One region of the Brevibacillus sp. HB1.3 genome, then DNA from elsewhere that is predicted to be linked to it. Evidence: riboswitches for the same ligand, from Rfam matches in the RefSeq annotation. Region 1 holds a riboswitch; the other holds the start of a gene.
What was found. Region 1 has a riboswitch for thiamine pyrophosphate ahead of thiC (phosphomethylpyrimidine synthase ThiC). Riboswitches for the same ligand answer to the same signal wherever they lie in the genome.
Positions count from the first base shown of each region.

Region 2: linked by a shared signal. The riboswitch ahead of thiS (sulfur carrier protein ThiS) and the one ahead of thiC (phosphomethylpyrimidine synthase ThiC) in region 1 are both predicted to bind thiamine pyrophosphate.

Region 1 covers NZ_JABMIT010000003.1:411,145-414,559, forward strand. Annotated here, with positions in the region: gene thiC (phosphomethylpyrimidine synthase ThiC) at 1-1,479, opposite strand, end outside; TPP riboswitch at 1,626-1,738, opposite strand; gene HPY31_RS09615 (cation diffusion facilitator family transporter) at 1,985-2,866, shown strand; gene ku (non-homologous end joining protein Ku) at 2,929-3,415, opposite strand, start outside.
Region 2 covers NZ_JABMIT010000001.1:958,109-961,523, reverse strand. Annotated here, with positions in the region: gene HPY31_RS04535 (alanyl-tRNA editing protein) at 1-394, shown strand, start outside; gene kapB (kinase-associated lipoprotein KapB) at 428-811, shown strand; TPP riboswitch at 853-963, shown strand; gene thiS (sulfur carrier protein ThiS) at 1,164-1,367, shown strand; gene HPY31_RS04520 (thiazole synthase) at 1,373-2,146, shown strand; gene HPY31_RS04515 (acetylornithine deacetylase) at 2,139-3,415, shown strand, end outside.

The DNA.
Region 1 (3,415 bases):
TTTGGATAAGGCGTCGTCTCGCTGTTTTGCCCGCGGATGTCCTTTTGCGAGATCAGCGGCATGCGCTGCGATTTTGTATGCGATTAAACCGTTGCGGACATCCTCTTTATTAGGAAGGCCGAGATGCTCCTTGGGCGTCACGTAGCAGAGCATCGCTGTTCCGAACCATCCAATCATGGCAGCGCCAATCGCTGAGGTAATATGGTCATAGCCGGGAGCAATGTCTGTCGTGAGCGGTCCAAGTGTATAAAAAGGGGCTTCATGACAAATGGATAACTGTTTATCCATATTTTCGCGAATAAGATGCATAGGGACGTGACCGGGGCCTTCAATCATGACCTGTACGTCGTGTTCCCACGCAATTTTTGTAAGTTCTCCCAAAGTTTCAAGCTCCGCGAACTGTGCCTCGTCATTCGCATCCGCAATAGAGCCAGGACGCAGTCCATCCCCGAGGGATACACAAATGTCATAGGCCTTCAGGATTTCGCAAATTTCAGTGAAATGCGTATACAAAAAGTTTTCCTCATGATGGGCCAGGCACCATGCGGCCAAAATGGACCCACCGCGAGAGACGATGCCGGTAACACGGTTCGCTGTCATGGGGATGTAGCGCAAAAGAACGCCAGCATGAATCGTGAAGTAATCGACGCCTTGTTCCGCCTGCTCAATCAAGGTGTCTCGGTAAACCTCCCATGTCAAATCCTCGGCTTTCCCATTAACTTTTTCAAGTGCTTGATAAATCGGGACAGTACCGACTGGAACGGGGCTGTTGCGGATAATCCACTCCCGCGTGGTATGTATATGTTTTCCCGTCGAGAGGTCCATAATGGTGTCGGCACCCCAACGAACAGACCAAATCATTTTTTCGACCTCTTCTTCCATCGAAGAGCTGACGGCTGACGTTCCGATGTTGGCATTGATTTTGACATGAAAATTGCGGCCAATGATCATCGGCTCGCTTTCCGGATGATTGACGTTAGAAGGAAGGATCGCACGTCCAGCGGCGATTTCTGCCCGTACAAATTCAGGGGAGACACCCTCACGAATAGCAACGTATTCCATTTCCGGTGTGATGATATTTTTTCGGGCATAATGAAGCTGGGTAACATTTTTCCCTGGCTTTGCCCGTTTTGGTTTGTAGTCCTCTCGAGGGAAAGTGGGAAGGGTGGTAGCCTTTTCTTCGTTTCGGATGCCGTCGTCGACTAGTTGTGGTTCGCGACCGACATACGTTTCCGCATCATTTCGCTCATCGATCCACTGATGGCGAACGGAGGGCAGTCCTGCTTGAATGTCAGGAACGTAACCCGTTGCGGTATACTCGCCACTCGTATCGTACACGCGAAGAGGAGGATTGGGTGTGGAGCCAGACAATCCTTCGGTAGGATGAAGGGAAATCTCGCGCATTGGGACACGGATGTCCGCACGACTACCTGTTTCGTATACTTTGCGACTACCTGGAAAAGATGACACCAATGACATAAAAAAACCTCCTTGTTTTGGTTGCACGAAAGTGAGAACCGTTAGGGAGGCGAAAGAAACTTCCGCGAAAAAGCGCCGCATAAACAACATGCGACGCCAACGCGAGAGTAGAGAAGAAACGGGTATCCTAAAGATACGCGCATCTTTTCGTGTCGTATATGACATTCCTCCGCTGGCATTACCCAGTTCAGGTTCAACGGTCGATGGCACAGTACCATCCTCTCAGCCTGGTGAATCCCAAGCTCCCGTGCTTTTTTATTTTGGATTGCAAGAATAGGATAACGGGAAGTCCATCTAATTTCAAGGGAAATTTTCCAGCAGGAAATTGCAGGTGTGCAACACATTTTCCTCCTCCCTATTCTCGTGAACCGGACTAAAACTGTTTCTGTAGACCCACATGATTCCGATCTGTTACGATGAAGTTCGAAAAAAAGCAACTGCTTCCAGCGCTTTGATTTTCCTCGTTGTCGAAGCAGGATGGAGAAGTATTTTGAGGTGATGAGGTATGGATGTTTATTCGGATCTAAAACAAGGAGAACGTGGAGCGTGGGTGAGTATTTTCGCCTACATTTTCTGCTCTGTACTAAAAATAGGAGTTGCGTATGTCACTGCATCAGAAGCTTTAATGGCCGACGGTCTTAACAACTCAACAGATGTTGTCGCATCGATTGCTGTTTTGATCGGGCTGCGTATCGCAAGGAAACCACCTGATAAAGATCACCCGTATGGCCATTTCCGGGCCGAGACGATCTCAGCACTTGTCGCATCATTTATTATGCTATTTGTTGGAGTTCAGGTCATTACGAATGCTGTACCATCCTTATTTGACCCAAAACATTCGGCTCCTGACCTGTTGGCAGGGTGGACAGCACTTGCGACCGCCGTCATTATGCTTTTCGTCTATCGCTACAATAAAAAACTCGCCATCAAAACAAACAGCCAAGCACTAGATGCAGCAGCCGCTGACAACCGTTCAGACGCATTCGTCAGTATCGGGACGTTTATCGGGGTGGCTGGCGCACAGTTTCAATTGAATTGGCTGGATCCGTTAGCTGCTTTTGTTGTTGGTCTCATCATTTTGAAGACTGCGTGGGATATTTTCAGGGAAGCAACCCACCGTTTGACAGATGGCTTTGACGAAAGCGAACTCGCGGACCTGAGGGCTACAATTTCCTCGATTTCGGGGGTGAGGGATATTAGTGACATCAAAGCCCGCTACCATGGAAGCAGCGTGCTGGTTGATGTTGTGATCCATGTAGATCCAGGTCTGAATGTGGTGGAGAGTCACACCATCACCGAAAAAATTGAAGAACAGATGCGCAAGATTCACCGTATTAACGCCGTTCATATCCATATTGAACCGTGTAGAAAAATGGCGCCTAGTTAGATTCCGTCATGGGAATACCAAAAAACCTGTCCAGTGTGGGCAGGTTTTTTTGCTGTGTGTAGCTAACCAGTAGTAGCCTTCTTTTTGCGGAGTGTTTTGGTTGTAGAAGTAGTCGTAGTCTTTTTGGGACTGGCTGGCGCCGCCTTTTTCGCTGCCTGCTCTTTTTCGGACGAGGAGGCAGCGGTGGTGCGTTTTCGCGCAGGCTTTGACGGAGTTGGTTCTGGCTCGATTTTGATGGGCATAGCGGCTTGACCAGCTGTAGATTCCAAGCTTTCTTTTAGGGCCTGCATGAGATCGATAACATTGGTTCTTGCCACTGTAGGGGCAGTGGCGATCTCCTGACCCTCCAATTTTTTCTCAATCAGTTTTTGCAGATCGGATCGATATTCATCCGTATATTTTGCTGGATCAAAAGGGATTGTCATATTGCTAATGAGCTCAGTTGCCATCTTCAGTTCGTTTTCGGCCAACGGTACAGCGGCTTCAGGCAAGGCAGGCACTTGACTAACGGGACGTACCTCATCTGGATAAAAGATCGTCTCCAGCATG
Region 2 (3,415 bases), on a different contig from region 1:
AAAATTGGCAGAAGTGGATAAGCAGCTCTTGGAAGTGGAAGTCAATCAACAACTAGCGGCTGCTAGCCAACTCGGTCAGTCGCGCCTCATTATGTGTACCTTCACAGACAAAACCATTCAACAACTTCAGCAGTTCGCACAGCTGGCTACCGCTTTGGCCCCAGATGCAATTTGCCTCTTGGCTGCTACTACCGAAGACAAAATGCAAATCGTGTTTGGGCGTGGGCAAGAAGTCAAGGTAGCCATCAATCAAGTGTTGAAAGAAACCTTGCCGGTCATTAATGGAAAAGGTGGGGGAAATCCTGCCATGGCACAGGGGGGCGGTCAGGCAGTAGTGGATGCGGAAGAAGTACTGCTGCATGCACGCAAACTGCTAGAAGCTTCACTTTTGTAAATGCATTCGATTCAAGAAATGGAGGAAACCGCGATGAACTGGAATCCGGGAGATATCGTTCGCGTTTCGCAGCGAACGGGTGAATATATTGCAGAAGTATTGGAAATCCACGATTCGAAGCTGCTGGTAAAGGTGCTGGCAGTTACCAAATTCCCGACGCAAGGCGATTTGCATTCTTCCTACGAAGTAGATGTGCCGCTGTTTCACCAGCGCCCAGCACTGTCGTACATGGAAAAATTCATGACGCCTGTCCAAGGGCTCATTCGCTATAATGGAGCGATTCCCGACTACAAGGAATCTGTCCGCCAAGCGATGGAGAGAGAAATGGAAAAGCTTTCGAAAATGGCAGCTTGGGCAGAACGCTGTCTCGTTGAGCTGGAAAAGATGCACAAGGAAGCCTTTACAAACACGAAATAGAGTGGTACTGTAGTACTCGAATGTACGACAATTGCATAGCTTTACTACCAAACGGGAGCCAAGCAACGTTGGCTGAGATTGTGACGAGTGTGTTACTGACCGTTGAACCTGACCTGGGTCATGCCAGCGGAGGAAGAGGTATTTGGAATCAGTATCACGGTGTCGCAACCGAGCGGAACTATGCTTGTTTGCGTGCATACATGATAAGATGACACTCAACCATCCGAGGCGGATGGTTTTTTTATGCCATTCGTCCGGTGAGATGGGATGGGTATACGGCTTCTTCTGTTTGTCTGAATCGACTCAGGCAGGCGGGAGAAGCCGTTTTTTTTCCAGTAGAAGGAGGTAATCAATGATTGTTCAGCTGAATGGGAAAAAAGTAGAGTTGGCGGAAGAGATCACGACAGTGCGGGCTTTGCTCGCTTCTTATTCCCTGCAAGAGAAGATTGTCGTCGTTGAGCGAAATGGTGACATTATTGATCGCTCTGCGTACGAACAAACACCGATTGCAGACGGAGATCGCATAGAAATCGTTCATTTTGTCGGAGGAGGATGATCATCATGATGGATACATTGAAAATTGGATCGTACGAGTTTCGCTCCCGCTTGCTTCTGGGGACTGGTAAATTCGCTGATTTGGATACACAAGGGAAAGCGGTAGAGGTGTCGGAAGCAGAAATTTTGACCTTTGCGATTCGTCGCTTGAATTTGGAAAATCCGCAAGAACCGAACTTTTTGGAACAACTCGATTTGAAAAAATTCACCCTACTACCAAATACAGCAGGTGCCTATACAGCAGAAGAAGCAGTGCGCATAGCCCGTTTGGCTAAAGCATCTGGGCTGTGTGACATGATCAAGGTCGAGGTTATTGGAGACCCGAAAACACTTCTCCCTGACCCGATTGGCACGCTCGAGGCTTCGAAAATCTTGGTGGAAGAAGGCTTTATCGTGCTGACCTACACCAATGACGATCCGATTCTTGCCAGACGACTGCAAGAGGTTGGCGTACATGCGGTTATGCCAGGTGCCTCACCAATTGGTTCCGGGCAAGGGATTGTCAACGAAAACAACCTCCGCTTTATCATTGAGGATGCCAAAGTACCGATTATCGTAGATGCAGGAATTGGCTCGCCAGCAGACTGCGCGAAAGCGATGGAGCTGGGTGCTGATGGTGTCTTGTTGAATACAGCAGTCGCCCTCGCTGACAATCCTGTCCTGATGGCAGAAGCGATGAAGCTCGGCGTGGAAGCAGGTCGCAAAGGCTTCTTGGCAGGCCGTATCGCGAAAAAGCGTTACGCGTCCGCGAGCAGCCCGGTCGAAGGGATGATTGAGTAGCGTGGATCGACTGACAGAAGCGGTAGAATCGATCGCCAGCCGCAAAGAAGAGCTGTTCGCTTTATTGGCAGAGCTCGTTTCTCATCCGACTGTGAGTCCTCCCGCGCGAAATAGCGATGCCGCACAAGGAGCAATCGCCGACAGGCTGCAAGCGATGGGATTCGAGGTAGATCGCTGGACGGTATATCCGGGAGACGACAATATTGTTGGTCGTTTATCAGGGAGTGCTTCGACTCACGCAAACAGCTTGATTGTCAACGGGCATATCGATGTGGCTGAAGTCGGTGATGACACGGGGTGGACGTATCCACCTTTTGCTTTGACACACGGCAAGGATGGGCGCCTGTACGGCCGTGGGGTTGCGGATATGAAAGGCGGACTCGCAGCGAGCTTGTTTGCGATCCAAATGCTGCGCGAACACGGAATCGAGCTTCAAGGCGATCTGCTTTTCCAATCCGTCATCGGAGAAGAAGCAGGTGAAGCGGGGACATTGGTCGCTATCGAGCGTGGCTATCAGGCTGACTACGCCGTTGTAGTGGACACGAGCAATCTGCAAATGCAAGGGCAGGGCGGGGTCATTACAGGCTGGATCACGATTGAGAGTCCGACGACGCTGCATGACGGGATGCGTGCACAGACGATTCATGCAGGCGGACGCGTCCGGGGAGCTTCTGCCATTGAAAAAATGACGAAGGTGATCACCGCACTACAGGAGCTGGAGCGGGACTGGGCTGTCATGAAGTCCTATCCCGGCTTCCCGCCTGGCAGCAATACGATCAATCCCGCAGTCATCGAGGGAGGCCGGCACGCTGCGTTCATCGCAGACCGTTGCGCCCTGTGGATTACCGTTCACTTTTATCCGAACGAATCCTACGAAGAGATTATTCGAGAGATCGAGGATCACGTCGGGCGTGCGGCTGCCGCAGATCTTTGGCTGAGAGACAATCCTCCAACATTCCGCTGGGGTGGACGTTCGATGATTGAGGAGCGCGGTGAAATCTTCCCTTCACTGGAGTTGGATACGAAGCATCCGGGGTTGGTAACGCTGCAATCCGCATATGAAAGTCACATGCATCAAACGCCTATCGTTACTATGTCGCCTACGGTGACGGATGCAGGCTGGTTTGCGCATGCAGGCATACCGGCTGTCCTATTCGGGCCTGGTGAGCTCACGCATGCACATGCCGTCGATGAATCAATTGATCCTGACCAGCTTGTTCATTTTGCCCAGATCATGGCCCGATTTATTGCCACCTGGTGCAATACACC